3 regions of the Butyricicoccus porcorum genome follow, and region 1 is predicted to be linked to each of the others. Evidence: riboswitches for the same ligand, from Rfam matches in the RefSeq annotation. Region 1 holds a riboswitch; each other region holds the start of a gene.
What was found. Region 1 has a riboswitch for thiamine pyrophosphate ahead of ACLM7Z_RS06015 (thiamine-binding protein). Riboswitches for the same ligand answer to the same signal wherever they lie in the genome.
Positions count from the first base shown of each region.

Region 2: another riboswitch for thiamine pyrophosphate. It lies ahead of thiS (sulfur carrier protein ThiS); the one in region 1 lies ahead of ACLM7Z_RS06015 (thiamine-binding protein).
Region 3: another riboswitch for thiamine pyrophosphate. It lies ahead of thiC (phosphomethylpyrimidine synthase ThiC); the one in region 1 lies ahead of ACLM7Z_RS06015 (thiamine-binding protein).

Region 1 is NZ_CP178353.1:1,252,403-1,258,408, reverse strand. Features, by position in the region: gene ACLM7Z_RS06035 (fumarylacetoacetate hydrolase family protein) at 1-741, shown strand, start outside; gene ACLM7Z_RS06030 (ABC transporter ATP-binding protein) at 794-1,549, opposite strand; gene ACLM7Z_RS06025 (ABC transporter substrate-binding protein) at 1,549-2,595, opposite strand; gene ACLM7Z_RS06020 (ABC transporter permease) at 2,608-3,384, opposite strand; gene ACLM7Z_RS06015 (thiamine-binding protein) at 3,350-3,652, opposite strand; TPP riboswitch at 3,725-3,834, opposite strand; gene ACLM7Z_RS06010 (DUF3793 family protein) at 3,877-4,440, opposite strand; gene ACLM7Z_RS06005 (nicotinate phosphoribosyltransferase) at 4,706-6,006, shown strand, end outside.
Region 2 is NZ_CP178353.1:148,190-154,195, reverse strand. Features, by position in the region: gene ACLM7Z_RS00725 (MGDG synthase family glycosyltransferase) at 1-505, opposite strand, end outside; gene ACLM7Z_RS00720 (thiamine phosphate synthase) at 649-1,218, opposite strand; gene thiH (2-iminoacetate synthase ThiH) at 1,230-2,417, opposite strand; gene ACLM7Z_RS00710 (thiazole synthase) at 2,431-3,195, opposite strand; gene thiF (sulfur carrier protein ThiS adenylyltransferase ThiF) at 3,246-4,052, opposite strand; gene thiS (sulfur carrier protein ThiS) at 4,054-4,248, opposite strand; TPP riboswitch at 4,337-4,445, opposite strand; gene ACLM7Z_RS00695 (aldose 1-epimerase family protein) at 4,609-5,493, shown strand; gene ACLM7Z_RS00690 (YbhB/YbcL family Raf kinase inhibitor-like protein) at 5,550-6,006, opposite strand, start outside.
Region 3 is NZ_CP178353.1:1,055,010-1,061,015, forward strand. Features, by position in the region: gene ACLM7Z_RS05105 (phospho-sugar mutase) at 1-1,441, shown strand, start outside; gene ACLM7Z_RS05110 (DUF3267 domain-containing protein) at 1,797-2,444, shown strand; gene thiC (phosphomethylpyrimidine synthase ThiC) at 2,509-3,819, opposite strand; TPP riboswitch at 3,905-4,022, opposite strand; gene ACLM7Z_RS05120 (hypothetical protein) at 4,054-4,278, shown strand; gene rpsO (30S ribosomal protein S15) at 4,743-5,009, shown strand; gene ACLM7Z_RS05130 (polyribonucleotide nucleotidyltransferase) at 5,189-6,006, shown strand, end outside.

The DNA of each region.
Region 1 (6,006 bases):
AGCGGGGTCTTCCTGCGCACGCAGCTCGACCCCACAGGCAAGCAGCCGTTGGCAGAGCCGGTGACACTGTGCGCCCCTATCCCGCACCCGCAGCAGGATGTGCTGTGCCTCGGCATCAATTACACCGCACATGCGGAAGAGGCCAGCCGGTTCAACGGCGAGGCATTTGGCGGTGAGCGTCCAAAGGCGATTTATTTCAGCAAGCGCGTGCACACAGCCTCCGGCTACGGCGACCCCATCCCGTCCTATCCAGGTCTCGTCGACAGCCTCGACTATGAGTGTGAGCTGGGTGTTATTCTCGGCAAAGACGCCTTCTGCGTACAGCCGGAGCAGGTCGCAGACTATATTTTCGGTTATACCATCGTCAATGATGTATCTGCACGTAATTTACAGACCGCGCACAAACAGTGGTATTTTGGCAAGAGTCTCGACGGTTTTACGCCATGCGGCCCGTGCATCCTGACAGCGGATGAGGTCCCTTTCCCGCCCGCGCTGGATATCCGCTGCACGGTCAACGGCGAGCTGCGGCAGAACAGCAATACCTCATACCTGATTCACGGTATTGCGGAAATTATTTCCGAGCTGTCGCGCGGCATGACGCTATGCACCGGAACCATCATTGCCACCGGCACCCCATCCGGCGTCGGCATGGGCATGCAGCCACCCCGATTCCTCAAACCGGGCGACTCCGTTGTCTGTGAAATCGATGGCATCGGTGCCCTGCACAACACCGTGGAGTAATTTCATCTTTTTGCGCACAAAGCCCCGGCAGCGATTGCTGCCAGGGCTTCCTTTATGCCTGTGATTCGTCCAGTTTTTCCAAAATACGGCGCTTATACGCCAGAAATTCCGGTGTCAGATTAAAATCTACCGCACGCGGCTTCGGCTCTGTGATGACAATTTCCTCAGAAATACGCCCCGGCCTGCCGGTCAGCAGATAAATGCGGTCAGACAGCAGGACTGCCTCGTCGATGTCGTGTGTGATAAACAGCGTCGACAACCGGATGCGCTGCATGACATCCAGATACCAGGTATGCATGGCAGACTTGGTCAGCGTATCCAGCGCAGAAAACGGCTCATCGAGCAGCGCAACGTTGTGCGAAAACATATAGGTGCGCAACAGGGCAGCGCGCTGGCGCATGCCGCCGGACAGCTGTGCCGGATACTTTTTCTGCGTGCCGTCCAGGCCGAATGCCTCAAACAGCTCACCCGCCTGCGCCCGTGCCTCTTTTTTTCCCACGCCGCGCAGCAGCAGCGGCAGTGCCACGTTGTCCTCAATTGTGCGGTATGGCAGCAGCAAATCCTTTTGCAGCATGTAGCTGATGCGTCCCGGCTGGCCGGTAATATCTGTGCCATCCAGAAACACCTGCCCACAGTCCGGCTTCATCAGACCGGAAATGATATTGAACAGCGTTGTCTTGCCTGCACCGCTCACACCGAGAAAACAGACCAGCTCTCCCTCATGCAGCGTGACATGGATGTTGTCCAACACCTGTTTGTCGGCAAACGACTTGCTGACGCCGCGCACCTCCAGTTTGTTCTGTTCCATCAGGACTGCGGCAGGTAATCGTTGGAGAATCCGGTATTCTCCGGAATGTCCGCGGATACCAGATCGTTTTCATTCAGCCAGTTGTAGAACGCATTCCAGCGCTCCGCGTCAAAAATACCCCACTGAGATGCATCAGCAGTGTATTTATCTGCAAGATACTTCTGGCTCTCAACGACAAGCTCCCGATTGGATTTCAGCTCCGGACACTGCTCAAGCAGGATATCCGCAGCCTCCTCCGGGTTCTGCTCGGCATATTCATAGCCCTTTGCCAGCGCAGCAAGGAACGCCTTTGCTGTTTCCGGATCGTTTTTCAGGAAATCATTGTTCGCAATGATGACCGGGGTATAGTAATCAAAGACCGGATTGATGTCAGAAAATGCAAAGTAGTCGGTGTCAAGTCCTGCAACCTTGGTCGCAATGCCGGCCCAGGCATAATACACCCAAATCGCGTCGACCGACTTGCTCTGTAATGCGGACACCTCATCCGTGACGGTGGACGGGATCAGCTCAACCTTGGAGAAATCACCGCCGTCCGTCTCGACGACATTCTTCATCATAGCTTTTTCAATATCCATATCCCAGGTGGCATACTTTTTGCCTTCCAGACCCTTCGGGCGATCCATCCCCTCGCCTGCGCGAGAGATAATACCGGAGGTATTGTGCTGGATGACCGCGGCAACCGCCGTGATTGGCAGTGCGTTGTCACCGATCAATGCAGAAGCCATCGTGTCCTGAAACGACACGCCAAAATCTGCCTTACCCGAGCCGACCAGAACCTCTGCGCCGTCATCAGGCGGCTGTACAACATCGACATCCAGTCCGGCGTCTTCAAAATAACCATTCTGCAACGCGACATACAGACCGGTATGGTTGGTATTCGGCGTCCAGTCGAGCACAAAGGTGACTTTCTTGAGATCCCCAGAAGTGTCTCCGGAGCCCTGTTCCGCAGAACCGTTCTGCGGCGCGCTGCTGCTGCCGCAGGCAGCGAGTCCCAGCGCCATGGCGGACAGAACAACTGCCGCCGTTACTCTTTTCCACAGGTTCATACAAATCCTCACTTAATCGTCGCCGTCCATATTGGAATACGGCATGCATTTCTTTTGCAGCAGGTTGACCAGCGCCATCAGGATCAGACTGATGGCGGAAATCAGGAAAATGACTGCAAACATCTTGTCAAACGCAAACGCCTTTTTGACGCGCGTCATGTATACACCCAGACCGCCGAAGCCGCCCAGCCATTCCGAGATCACCGCACCGACAATCGCATAGGCCGAAGCAATGCGCAGCCCGGAAAAAAACTGCGGCAGCGCAGACGGGCATTTGATATAGCGGAAAATCTGCCATTTGCCCGCGCCCATCGAGCGCAGCAGGTTGATGGAATCCGGGTCAATGCTGCGGAAGCCGTCGAGCAGACCGACTGTCACCGGAAAAAACGTTGCAATGACAATCAAAATGATCTTTGGCGTCATCTCATAGCCAAACCAGAGCACGAGCAGCGGCGCAATTGCCACGGTCGGGATAGTCTGGGAAATAACCAACAGCGGATAAAATGCCCGGTACAGCCAGGAAAACGCATCCATCAGCACCGCAAAGGCAAAGCCGATGGCAACACCGAGTGCAAGACCAAGAAACGCCTCCTCCAGCGTAATGACAGCATTCTCACACAGCAGGCCAAATTCCCCGACAAAGGCGCGAACGACCTGCACCGGAGACGGCAGCATATAACCGGGCACAAGCCCGCTGGCCGAAACCAGCTGCCAGACCGCCAGCAGCAGGACAATCGCAAGTGCGGCAGGCCCCTTACTGCTCGTGATGCTTCGTAACCTTTTTATCAATGGTCAGAATCTCTCCTTCCGGGCGGTACACTACCTTAATGTACGCGGAAACCGACGGCGCACCTGCACGGATGGCAATGTGCTGGCATTCCTTTACAATGTCCATCAGCTGGTCATAGTCCTCACCCTCAATCGTTGTCTCAAACGGGCCGACATAATAATGCAGGCCGGTGCTTTTGATATACGCAATGACTTCATCGACAATACGTACCAGTTCGGTTTCGTTTTCTGCCTCCGGCAGAGTCTGAATTGCAACGCTTGCTTTCATGCTACTTCTTCCTTTCTTTGTTCGCAGCGGTTTACACACAGAAAAAGCGCCTTCACCGGAAACGCGGCGAAGGCGCTGGCAGTTCTGTCACTCCCGCGCTGGCATGATCCAGATCAGGTCAAAGGGTCACGGAACAGTATCCGTTTCTCAGCCCGTCTGTCCGGACTCCCCTGATAGTCATTTAATATAGCACAAATCCTGCCTGTCTGCAACCCCGTGCGCCATTATGCAGCGACAACCAGCTTCATCAGCGGCACACCACGGCGGTACATACGCTTATACACGGCTGTACAGCGCTTATAGACATCGAAAGTCCGCTGCGCCCGGTCTGCATCGCCGTAGCACTTCCAATGCCCGCAGCAGGAATAGTTTTGTCCGCGGTTTTCAATAAATCCAATCACATCATGCAGCGGATAGCCCAGAAATACACCGATTTCATGCGGGAAATCCTCCTGCAGGCACAGGCGGCGCGACAGCTGGCACAGCACGCTCTCTGTCCCCTTCGACAGATCATAGCCGTTTGTGCGTAGAAATTCCGCCGTATCCGCCTGCGCCAGTGTGCGGCAGATCCAGTCCCAGCGGCACACATAAATCAGACATGCATGGGTACGGCGGCAGCGTTTGACCACACGAATGCGGATACCGCTCGCGCGAAGGCGGTTGTCCCACTCCTGCACCGAATGGTACAGCGCCGCATGATCGGGGCAACGGAACAGATTCGCAGGCTTCACTCCTGCCAGCGTCGGCGCGCACTGCTCCACCAGCATTTCTTCCAGCGTTTTATCCATGTCCTTCCCTCCATAATTAGCAAAAGCTAACTCAATTTTCCAAAAAGAGGGGCTGCTTTGACAACCCGCTTGCAGTTAGCCCTTGCTAACTGCCATTATGATACCAAACCAGTCCAGATTTGTCAATCCTTTCTTTTGTCTTTTCCGCTGTGCCTGTAGTTTCCCCTGTCGCCTGTCTTGCTATGTATGCGGACAAATTGATTGTACTGGCAAAATAGGGTATACTGAGTACATCAAACCCAACCGGGAACAGGAAGTGACTGTAATGCAACGAGAAAATCTTTCCATGCTCTGCGATTTTTATGAGCTGACAATGAGCAACGGGTATTTCCTCAACGGCTTTTATAAGCGAAATACCTATTTTGATGTATTTTTCCGCACGGTGCCGGACGGCGGCGGCTTTGCAATTGCGGCCGGACTGGAGCAGATCGTGCACTATATCGAACAGCTGCATTTCGAGGAAGAGGACATTGAATACCTGCGCTCGAAAAAACTGTTTGACGAAAAATTTCTGACCTATCTGCGCGAGTTCAAATTTACCGGTGATATTTACGCTGTGCCGGAGGGCACGCCGGTGTTTCCGAACGAGCCTATCCTGACTGTGCGCGCCCCGGCAATTGAAGCACAGCTGATTGAAACCTTTGTCCTGCTCGCCATCAATCATCAGTCGTTGATTGCTACCAAGGCCAAGCGCATTGTGCGTGCCGCACAGGGTCGTGTTGTGCTGGAATTCGGCTCCCGCCGCGCACAGGGTGCGGACGGCGCAGTCATCGGCGCGCGCGCGGCATACATCGGCGGCTGTGCCGGAACGGCATGCACGCTGACCGACGAGCTGTACGGCGTCCCGGCGGGCGGTACCATGGCACATTCCTGGGTACAGATGTTCGACAGCGAATATGAAGCATTCAAAACATACTGTGAGCTGTATCCGGACAACACAACGCTGCTGGTCGACACCTACAACACACTGAAAAGCGGCGTACCAAACGCCATCCGTGCCTTCAAAGAGATCCTTCTGCCGAAAGGGATCACCAATTTTGCCATCCGTCTGGACTCCGGTGACATCGCCTATCTGTCCCGGCAGGCGCGAAACATGCTGGATGAGGCAGGGCTGTCCTGCTGCAAAATCACCGCGTCCAATGCTCTGGATGAGCACCTGATCCGCGACCTGCTCATGCAGGGTGCCTGTATCGATACCTTTGGTGTCGGCGAGCGCCTGATTACCGCGCGCAGCGCACCGGTCTTCGGCGGCGTGTACAAGCTGGTGGCAATTGAAGCACCAGACGGCACCATTGTGCCGAAAATCAAAGTGAGTGAAAACACCTCCAAGATCACTAACCCGCATTTCAAAAAGCTGTACCGCTTTTTCGACAACGAGAGCGGCAAGGCACTGGCAGATGAACTGTGTATCTATGATGAGGTCATCGACCCGGACACACCGCACACAATTTTCGACCCGAACGCAACCTGGAAAACCAAAACGCTGACCAACTTCACAGCAAAAGAGCTTCAGGTTCCGATTTTCAAAAACGGCAAGCGCGTCTACGAGCTGCCGTCCATCCACGA
Region 2 (6,006 bases), 1.1 Mb from region 1:
GTGTGAACTGCGGCTCGAGATATTCACTCGGCGCAACAATATATTCAAAGTTCTCAACGTCACACCAGTAATTCTGTACGGTGAAATCCGTGATGATGCCAAAGCACGGGCAGGTGACCGCGCCGCGCTCTTTGAGCAGGTCGACAACCTGTGCGGCAAATACCATGGTGCAGACAATACAGTCGGGCGCATAGTCATGGATGGCATGGCGCAGTTCAGATGCCATAAATTCGTTGGTGAGCCGGGCGGGCGTGTATTCATTGAATTCACGTTCGCTCTGTATGTCGATGATGCCGGACGCCATGCCATGAAATTTGGATAGCGTTTTCATCGAGAGAAAATAACCGCTCGCTGTGGCTTTTTTCAGGTTCGGGCTGATATATTCGTACATATCCAGAATTTTGCATTCGGATTCCGGAAACATCCGGAGAAAGCAGTCAGACACAGCGCCGGCAACCGCATTGTGCCCGTTGCCGAGTGGAGCTGTCACAATCAGTAATTTCATGAAATCCATTCCTCCTGTGATCCTTTACCATTTTAGTATAAAGCAACTGGAGGAAAAAGCAAGCGAAGGCGGGGGAAGTTTGCAGAATAGAAACAAAATCCCCTCCTGTATCCGGTGCAGACCGGACAGAGAGGGGATTGCACTTATAAAAAGGGCCGCATGGTTTCTTCCATGTTCTGACAGGTCATCAGACCGGACATGACGCAGGCGCCTGCCGCGCCGGTTTTCCGCACGGCGGGATAGCGGGCCGCTGTAATGCCGCCGATGCCGAAGACCGGCAGACTGGTCGCTTGACAGACATTGCGCAGGAAGGACAGGCCGCGCGGTGGCACCCCTGCCTTGCAGTCGGTCGGGAATACATGACCCGCCTGCACATAGGTTGCGGGTGTGCCTGCCAGCTGTGCGGCTTCTTCCGGCGAATGCAGCGACACGCCGACGCGCGTGAAATCCTCCAGCTCGTCTTTGTACTGCATCAGCAGGTGGAACGGCAGATGGACGCCGCCGCAGCCGATGCGCCGCGCCACTTCGATGTGTGTGTTGACATTCAGCGGGACATGATAGCGTTTGCAGATGGCGAGACAGTCGCGCGCCAGCGCTTCATATTCGCTCTCAGACAGGTCTTTTTCGCGCAGGACAATGGCATATGGGTGCTGCGCTGCAATGCGCTCCAGCCGTGCCGAAAAATCATCGGGGCACAGCAGCCGATGCGTCACACAAATCAGCATCAGCCAACATACATGTAGTCGGAGAATACCGGCTGAAGACCCTGGTCGAGAATTGCCTGACGAACTTCATCGACATTGCGGCCGTCATCGATGATGAACTGCGGATCGCCCTTGGATTCGCCTTCGTCGATGTGCTCGCCGATGCCGGTGGAGACACCTGCGGAAATTTTGGTTGCGGCAATGTTGATGATGCCGTTGCGGAAGCCCGCGCGCTCACGCGTGGAAATCGTGATGCTGGCAAACGGCATAAACAGGCGATAGGCACAGACAATCTGTGTCAGCTGGGTCTCGTGTACATCCTTCGGGTTGATCTTGTCGTTGTTAATAATCGGACGCAGGCGCGGGCAGGAGAATGCGATTTCCGCATGCGGATATTTTTTCTGGATCAGATAGGCATGCATGCCGGTCGCAAAGGCATCCTTGCGGAAGTCATCCAGACCGAGCAGCGCGGCAAAACCGACACCGCGCATGCCGCCCATCAGTGCGCGCTCCTGTGCGTTCAGACGGTACGGGAAAATGCGCTTGTGACCGCCCAGATGCAGCGTTTCATATTTGTCCGGGTTGTAGGTTTCCTGAAAGACAGTGACATAGTCGACGCCGCATTCATGCAGATAGCGGTATTCATCCGAGTTGAGCGGATAGATTTCGACACCGATGACAGTGAAATACTTGCGGGCAATTTTACATGCTTCGCCGATGTAGTCCACCGGGGACATGGAGCGGCTCTCGCCGGTCAGAATGAGGATTTCCTTCAGACCGGACTTGGCGATGGCAGACATTTCCTTGTCCACCTCCTCCATGTTCAGCTTGCCGCGGCGGATCTTGTTGTGGCAGTTAAAGCCGCAGTAGATGCAGTAGTTTTCACAGTAGTTGGCAATGTAGCACGGGGTAAACATCATGACAGAATTGCCAAAATGCTTGCGGGTTTCCTGTTGGGCGCGTTTTGCCATCTGCTCGACATATGGCTGTGCCGCAGGAGAAAGCAGTGCAGCGAAGTCCTCCGGCGCCAGCACATCCTTTGACAGGGCACGGATGACGTCCGCGGCAGTGTATTTTGTTTCGTCATAGCTTTCGCGCGCATCCAGAACCTGATCGATGATATTGCCGGGGACAATTTCCATGCCCGGCTGGTATTCCATATGGTTGGTTTCGCGTGTGATATATTTTGCGTTGATGATTTCACTCATGATGCTGTCCTCCTTAGTCCGCGAGGAAGCCGGTCAGCGGGGAAGAAGCGGATGCTTTTTCCAGAATACGGCCCATACCGGACAGGTAAGCGGTACGGCCAGCCTCGATGGCCTGCTTGAAGGCGCCAGCCATCGCCGGAATATCGCCTGCGGTTGCAATCGCCGTGTTGGACATGACAGCGGCACAGCCCATTTCCATTGCCTCACATGCCTGGCTCGGCTTGCCGATGCCCGCGTCAACGATGACCGGCAGGTCAATTTCATCGACGAGAATCTGGATAAATTCCTTGGTAACAAGCCCCTTGTTCGTGCCAATCGGCGCACCGAGCGGCATGACAGCGGCGGCACCGGCATTGACGAGGTCGCGCGCTGCGTTCAGATCTGGATACATGTACGGCAGGACGACAAAGCCTTCCTTGGCGAGGATTTCTGTCGCCTTGATGGTCTCATAGTTGTCCGGGAGCAGGTACTTGGACTCATGGATGCATTCAATCTTGATGAAATCACCGCAGCCGACCTCACGGGCGAGGCGTGCGATGCGGACAGCTTCTTCGGCGTTGCGCGCACCGGAGGTGTTCGGCAGCAATGTGACGCCCTCCGGGATGTAGTCGAGGATGTTGTCGATGCTGCCGAGGGTGGCACGGCGCAGGGCAAGCGTGACGATCTGTGCGCCTGCATATTCGACAGCTGCCTTGATGAGGTCGAGCGAGTATTTGCCGGAACCGAGGATAAAGCGGGAGGTAAATTCATGTCCGCCGAGGGTAAATGTATCAGCCATTGGTGTCAGTCTCCTTTGAAAGATGTTTTTGATAAAGATAGGTAGGGGCGTCACGGCTGCCCGATCCCGAGCAGCAGGCGAAGAGCCATATTTGCCTGATGACCGGCACAGACCGAGACGCGCGGCGCCATCAGGCCGACGCCGTTTGCCGCGGCAGTTTCGCCATCGCCGCAGACATACAGGCGTGACATTCGTTTTCTGGTCAGAATTTCGTTGGAAGAGCCATAGCCTGCCATACCGGAACCCGCGACAATGCGGATCGTGTCCGAGCTGCTGAGCAGCGCGGAGACCAGTTCCGCCTTACAGACGGGGTTGTCGAATGCCTCACAGACCACATCACAGCCGCCAAAGATGTCCGCCGCATTGTCCTCTGTGATGCGAACCGTGTGCGTTTCTACTTCGATAAACGGGTTGATCTGGCGGATGATGTCCGCTGTCGCGTCGGTTTTGTGCATCCCGAGGTGCGAGACATAATAGTTCTGGCGGTTGAGATTGCTCGGTTCGACAACGTCGAAATCCGCGAGGATCAGATGCCCGACGCCGGTGCGCGCGAGCATGGCAGCGATGTTGGAGCCGAGCCCGCCGAGGCCGGCGATGCCGACACAGGCGCGCTTGACCGTTTCATGCACGTGTGGGGAGTGCCGCGCTGCCATCATGTGCTCGAGCACCTCCTGCGGCGGCAGGACGCCCTTTTCAATCAGTGTGATGCTGTCGCCGTCCTCGAGGAGGACATCTTCGTTTGTCTGAAAGCCGTTGCGGATGACCACGGATGCGGACGGCATCAGCGCATGTGCGGTCTGTTGCAAGCGTGCGCCGTCTTCCAGCACCAGCGGCTTTCCGTTACAGGTGATGGTCATGTCAGCCACCGCCCACGAAGCAGACAATTTCTACTGTATCCGCATCGTGCAGTGCGAACGTATCGTATTGCGCCTTGGGCACGATTTCGCCGTTGACTTCGACGGCAATGCGCGTGAGCGGATAGCCCTGCTGTTCGAGCAGCGCGCAGATGGTCATGCCCTCTTCTGCCGGGACAGATTTGCCGTTCACCTTCATGCAGCATTCCTCCTTGTGTGCTGAAAATAAAATACAAAAGAAAAAGACCACCGGCACCCGGAAGCCGTGGTCTCATATCGTTCAAAACTGTGAATACCTCGAAACTCCCTACGTCGGTACTAACCAGACAGGTTCAATGAGTAAGGAGGCAGTTACTCCACTCTCAGCCGCTTGCCGCGGATCCCCAGTTCAAGAACAAGTGTTCAGTTGTCTTTCGGGTGTATTATACGGCGAATCCGGCGAAATGTCAATGATTTTTTATGTGGCTCTGTGTGACATTGACGAACGGCGGGCTGCATGTTACACTGAAATTATGAAAAAACCGCTGAACCACCCGGCGGGCACAGAGGAGAGAGAACGATGCAATATACGATTCAGAATGAAGTTTTCACGGTTGTCATTGACAGCAAGGGCGCGGAGCTCAGCTCCATGAAATCCAGAGCCTCCGGCACGGAATATGTCTGGCAGGCAGACCCGTCGATCTGGGCACGCCATGCGCCGATCCTGTTTCCGATTGTCGGCCGCCTGAAGGACAAGACGTATACTGTCGGAGGGAAAGAATATACCATCACACAGCACGGCTTTGGCCGCGATCTGGAATTTGCCTGCACGGCGCAGACGGAAACCAGCATCGACTTCACCCTTCTGCCGATTGATTACACCCGTGCGATGTATCCGTTTGATTTTGCGCTGACCGTGCGCTATACGCTGGACGGCGCGACGCTCAAAAAGGAACATATCACGAAGAACAACGGCGATACCGACATGTATTACGAGGTCGGCGGACATGATGCGTACAATGTCGCACTGGAGGACGGCGAGACGATGGCGGATTATTATGTCGATTTTGGTGACGGGGACGCCGTGCACCCGCTCATCAACAACGAAGCGCTGATGATTACGAAGGAAAAACGTGACGTGCCGCTCACCGACGGAAAGTTGTACCTGACCGATGAGCTGTTTGCGCTGGATGCGCTCATTCTGGACGACGTGCAGACGCGGTCGGTCTGTGTAAAAAGCGACAAATCCGCACACTGCATCCGCATGGATTTCGAGGATTTCCCGTATCTCGGCATCTGGAGCAAGTACACGGGCAAGCCAACCAATTATGTCTGCATTGAGCCGTGGAGCACGCTGCCGGATACGGCCTATCTTGACCACGCGCTGGAAAACAAAATTGGCGTGCGCTGCCTGAAGCCGGGCGAGAGCGAGACGCTGACCTTCTCCACAACCATTACGGAATAACGCGATTGGGCGAAAAAAAGCCGGAGGGCGGGGGCCGTCCTCCGGCAGCGCTGCCATTAAGCCCGGTACATCGCGGAAACGCGTGCGTGTGCCAGCACATGCCCGCGCATGGCGCGCAGCATTTCGTTGAGGTAAAAGCCCTCTGTGAGATCCAGCGTGCAGTCGAGCGCGTATACCGTCAGGGTGTATTCGTGGTCGGCGTCCGGGGGTGCCATGCCGCCGTAGCAGGAGGCTTCGGCGCGCGTCTCGTCGCCCGCTGCGCTGTGGAAACTTGTCGAGCCCTGAATAAAGTCAGGACTGTTCCGGCTGGCATCCTCCGCGACCTCCGCCTGTGTCAGGTTGCACAGCGTCCAGTGAATCCAGTTGAATCCACAGACCGGGATGGCGTCCTTGTCGTCGAGAACGACGGCAAAACTAACTGTGCCTGCCGGCGCGTCCGAGATGGAAAACGGAACGGAGCGGACATTTTTTCCCTTCGCGGAGAGATCACTGCCGAATTTTCCGAACCGGTCG
Region 3 (6,006 bases), 200 kb from region 1:
TCAGTCGGATGAGTTCTCCCATCTGGCAGCAAGCATTCTGGCGGCAAACGGCATCAATGTCATTGAATGGGAATCCCTGCGCCCGGTTCCGGTACTGTCGTTCACCGTCCGCACCTACGGTACGCTGGCAGGCGTCATGATTACCGCTTCCCACAACCCGAAGGAATACAACGGCTATAAAGTTTACTGGGAGGATGGCGCACAGCTGCCGCCGAAGGAAGCGGATGTCGTTGCAAAGGAAATGGGCGCGCTCGACATGTTTACCGAGGTCAAGACCATGGATCATCAGGAAGCAGTCGACAAGGGTCTGATTAAGATCATCGGCCCGGAATCCGACGAGATTTATCTGCGCCAGATTCAGAAGATGTGCATCAATCCGGACTGCATTGCGCAGGTTGCGGATGACTTTAAGATTATTTACACTCCGTTCCACGGCGCAGGCTATAAGCTGGTACCGGAAATTCTGAAGCGTATTGGCTATAAGAACGTGATTTGTGTACCGGAGCAGATGGTTATTGACGGCAATTTCCCGACGGTCAAGAGCCCGAACCCGGAGAACAAGGAAGGCTTTAACATTGCGATCGAGATGGCGAAGGAAATGGGTGTTGACCTGATTATCGGCACCGACCCGGACTCCGACCGCTGCGGCACCGTACTGAAGAGCAGCACAGGTGAATACGTCACCCTGAGCGGCAACCAGATGGGCGTCCTGCTGATTGACTATATTATTACGGCGAAGAAGCTGACCAACACCATGCCGCCGCATCCGGCTGTACTCAAGTCTGTTGTATCGACCGAGATGGCGCGCAAGGTTGCCAATGACAACGGCGTTGAGTGCTTCGACACCTTCACCGGCTTCAAGTTCCTTGCGGAGAAGATCAAGCAGTTTGAGGAAACCGGTTCGCATCAGTATCTGTTCGCCTTTGAGGAGTCGTATGGCTATCTGTGCGGCGACCATGCACGCGACAAGGACGCTGTAATTGCATCTATGCTGATTGCGGAGATGGCTGCATATTACCGCACCAAGGGTATGACTCTGTACGATGCAATGCAGGATATGTATAAGCGTTACGGCTACTATGCAGAGGAAACCCTGTCTATCGTTATGCCGGGTGTTTCCGGTCTGACCCGCATGGCAGAGCTGATGAAGGAGCTGCGTGAATCTCCGCTCAAGGAAGTCGGCGGCACCGCTGTTAAGGACGTGCGCGATCTCCAGACCGGTATCCAGACCGAGCTGGCAACCGGCGAGACCACTGAGGTCGAACTCAAGGGTCAGAACGTTCTGTATTATGATCTGTCTGACGGTACCAGCTTCATCATCCGTCCGTCCGGCACCGAGCCGAAGGTCAAGGTTTATATCATGGCAAACGGCGCGAGCAAGGAAGAGGTCGACGCAAAGGTCGAGAAGTACGCTGCTGCTGCAAAGGAAATCGTCAAGTAACCTACTTTTCTTTTTAAGGAAAAGAAAAGTAGGCAAAAGAAAACCTTTCCGGTGCGCTCCCGCGCACAGCGGACATGTCGGACAAACACGTCCGCCAGTCCGCCCCAACGCCGCAGAGATGAATTCTGAAGCGGGCTGAGAGCAATTCGGAGAGGAAAAGCAAAAGAAAACCTTTCCGGTGCGCTCCCGCGCACAGCGGACATGTCGGACAAACACGTCCGCCAGTCCGCCTCTTATGAATAAAATTTGCGGGATGCATTTGAGGTATTTCGATCAATCAGCTCTCTCTGTCCGGCTCGTCTCCTGCGGGAGGCGGGTCGGTGGAGGGAGTTTTTTACGGCTTGAAAGGGAGTATATGGACAAATACAGGGAAAAAGAGAATGAACGGAAGCTGTCGAAGGCAGAGGAGCGCCGCAAGGCACAATTTGAACAGCTGAAAGCAAAGCTGGAGGCACAGGGCTATGTGGAACATGATCTGACCATCGGGCTGGTCTATGCGAACATGATGGCATTTGTGCTGGCGCTGCCGCTCAGCGTTCTTTTTATCATTGTGTTTTTGTGGCACAATGGAGCAGCGGAAGGGTCGATTGGACTTGCGGGTCTGGTGCTGGTTTTCGTGCTGTTCTTTGTATGGATTTGTGTGCATGAGCTGATCCACGGCATTACGTGGGCAATCTTTGCGCCGTCGCACTGGAAAGCAGTGGAGTTCGGATTGATAAAAGAATATCTGACGCCTTACTGCACGTGCAGCGAGCCGCTGGAACGGTATCAATATATTGCAGGCGGGCTGATGCCGACCCTTCTGCTGGGAATTCTGCCGGCACTTGTCGCAGTGTTTGCAGGCTCCTGGCTGCTGCTGATTCTGGGGATTGCGCTGATTTTTGGCGGTGGTGGAGACATGGCGGTTGTGCTGAAGCTGTTGCGGCACCACAGTGCGGCGCGCGAGGTTCTGTATATTGACCACCCATATGCGGCGGGGGTGGTCGCGTTTGAACGGGCATAAAAACAGATCCCCGGCCGGTCTTTTTCCGGTCGGGGATTTTGCATAGGTAAGGTGTGTTCGGAATTTACTTCTCGTCGGACAGCAGGCTGACGTCCTTGCCTTCGAGAATGTAGTTGGTGGTGCGCATGGCACACATCTTGCCGCACATCGAACAGGTGTGGCGATCCTGAGGCGGCTTGGACTCGAAGTATTCGCGTGCCTTCTTGCCGTCGATGGCGAGGGAGAACATCTCATCCCAGTCGAGGCGGCGGCGTGCGTCGCTCATCTTGTCGTCGATTTCGCGTGCACCCGGGATACCCTTTGCCATGTCAGCGGCATGGGCAGCAATCTTGGACGCAATGATGCCTTCCTTTACGTCGTTGACGTCCGGCAGGCGCAGGTGCTCAGCCGGGGTGACATAGCACAGGAAATCTGCACCGTAGGTGGCTGCAATGGCACCGCCGATGGCAGAGGTGATGTGGTCATAGCCCGGTGCGATGTCGGTGACCAGCGGGCCAAGGACATAGAACGGTGCGCCATGGCACAGGCGCTTTTCAATCTCCATGTTGGCCTTGATCTCGTTGAGTGCCATGTGACCCGGGCCTTCGATCATGACCTGTACGTTTTTGTCCCATGCGCGCTGAGTCAGGATACCGAGTTCGATCAGCTCGGTGATCTGGCTGGCATCGGTCGAGTCATGGGTGGAGCCGGGACGCATTGCGTCGCCGAGACTGATGGTGACATCGTACTCATGCAGGATGTCGCACAGCTCGTCGTAGTATTCATAGAACGGGTTTTCGTTTCCGGTCATTTCCATCCAGGCGAACAGCAGAGAACCGCCGCGCGAAACAATGTTGGTCAGGCGCTTGGTCTGCTTGAACGTATCGATGGTCTTGCGGTTGATGCCTGCGTGGATAGTGACGAAATCAACACCGGTCTTGGCATGTGCTTCGACGACGCGCAGGAAGTCCTTTGCGGTGATGCTCTTGAGGTCCTTTTCGAGATAACCGACGGCATCATACATCGGAACAGTGCCGATCATGGCAGGGGACATGTCGATCAGTTCCTGACGGAAGGTGTGGGTCTTGCCGTAGTTGGACAGATCCATGATGGCTTCGGCGCCGAAATCGATGGACATGCGAACCTTCTCGAACTCCTCTTCATAGTTGTGGCAGTCGCCGGAAATGCCGAGGTTGACGTTGATTTTGGTTTTCAGACCTTCGCCGATGCCCTCCGGGGACAGCGCGGTGTGATTTTTGTTTGCCGGGATGACGACCGTGCCGCGGGCGATGCGCTCGCGCAGCACTTCGACATCAATGTTTTCTTTCTTTGCGACAATTTCCATCTGCGGGGTAACAATGCCCTTTTTTGCCGCTTCGATCTGTGTCATATGCATGCTGGTTTTCCTCCTGCTGAAAAAACTTAGGGAACAAAAAATGCGCTGGATTCATAGGAATTCAGCGCATATCTGGAAATCGTAACCGGATTGTACCTTTACTTCCTACAACGGTGTTAACCGACAGGTTCAAAGGGTCAGGTTTTAACCTTCTCAACTCGGCGTTCCGGGCGGAACGCACATCAGTTCCCCTGTAAATTGATATCATTATAACAACACGGCGGGCATCTGTCAATGCGGTTTGGACAAAATCCACAAAAAAGAAAAACACACGACATCCAGGCCGCACTATTGCACAGCCACCGTCATGTGTTTCTTGGCAAAAAAGAGGAGGAAGCGCCGCCTGCTGCGGACGCTCTTTTGGGTGGAAAGTGGGGGAACTTTCCGGTTATTCTCTCTTTCGATTGTGCTGAAATTATATCACCCGCCGGCAAAGATGAAAAGAAGCAAAATTCATGAATTATCGACAAGAAACGGCGAAGAAAACTGTGCAGTTTCAATATATAAGAAAGTTGAGAGATGAAAAAATGCAAAAAAAATGAAAACAATTGGAAAACAACCGGTAAAATCGCAGGATGGGAATGTAAAACCTGCGAAAAATTTTTCGATGGATAGGAAAAAACAGTTGAATTGCAGAGGTTTTTTTCGGAATTTGTCATTCTGTCGATGTCGCCGGTGCGTCGCGCGACACGCATGGTTGAATAAATCTCCAATCCCTGCCAATCCCTGCGCAGTATAAAATCCGTATTTTTTACCCATATTATACTTTACAAACAACTTTGGGTATGATATGATGCAAGAGTTAGTGCGCTCCCTGTGCTTAGCAGTCTGGATACCGGACATGTTTGACCGTGCCCATCACCTTAGGCCGCTGCCCAGCGCAAGGGAGATAACAAATATTATTTTTTTCATGAGGTGTTAAAATGATCCGCAAAGAACAGAAGGCAGCAGTTATTGAAGCAAACCGCATGCATGAGACCGATACCGGTTCTCCGGAAGTACAGATCGCAATCCTGACCGAGCGCATCGCTCAGCTCACCGAGCATCTGAAGGAGCACAAGCACGACAACCATTCCCGTCGCGGCCTGCTCAAGATGGTCGGCCAGCGCCGCAGCATGCTCGCTTACCTGAAGAAGAAGGATATCGAGCGTTACAGAGCAATCGTTAAGAAGCTCGGCCTGAGAAAGTAAGAGTTCCGACGGAAGAGGAGGCTGCATGCGGTCTCCTCTTTACCAGTTTTTTGGAACAGTACGGCAATTCCTTGAGCAGTTGAAGGACTGGCTTATCCGGTTAAGCCCGCGCTTCAAGTGCTTGAAGGACTGTCGGAGGTTCCGCATCATTCTTTTGAGAAAAGGAGACAGTCTGAGTTATGACTACTATTACACACAAGTCATTTGATGAAGAGCGTGTATTTGAAACCACGTTTGCCGGCCGCAAGCTGACCGTCGAGACCGGCAAGGTTGCACAGCTGGCCAACGGCTCCGCACTGGTTCGCTATGGCGATACCGTCGTGCTGGTTACTGCAACGGCATCCCCGAAGCCGCGTGAAGGCGTAGATTTCTTCCCGCTTTCGGTAGATTTTGAAGAAAAGCTGTATGCAGTCGGCCGTATCCCGGGTTCGTTTATGCGCCGTGAGGGCAAGGCAAGCGAGCAGGCAACCATTGCTTCCCGCCAGATCGACCGCCCGATGCGTCCGCTGTTCCCGAAGGATCTGCGCAACGATGTTTCCATCGTCTGCACGGTTATGGGCAACGATTATGACAATTCCCCGCAGGTCACTGCACTCAACGGTGCATCCATTGCGGTAGCAATTTCCGATATCCCGTTCAACTACACCGTAGCTGGTGTTGACGTCGGCCTGGTTGACGGCGAGTTCGTCCTCAACCCGACGGTTGAGCAGCGCCAGAAGAGCCTGATGGATGTCACCGTTTGCGGCACCGCGGAGAAGATCGTCATGATCGAGGCTGGCGCAAAGGAAGTCCCGGAGGATCAGATGCTCGAGGGTCTGCTGTTTGCACATGAGGAAATCAAGAAGATGTGTGCATTCATCGACTCCATCAAGGCGGAGATCGGCAAGCCGAAGTTTGAGTATGAGCACCACGATGTCGACCACGAGCTGTTCGACAAGATCGAGGACTTTGCACGTGCAAAGGTCGAGGTTGCTTTCGATACCGATGACAAGACCGT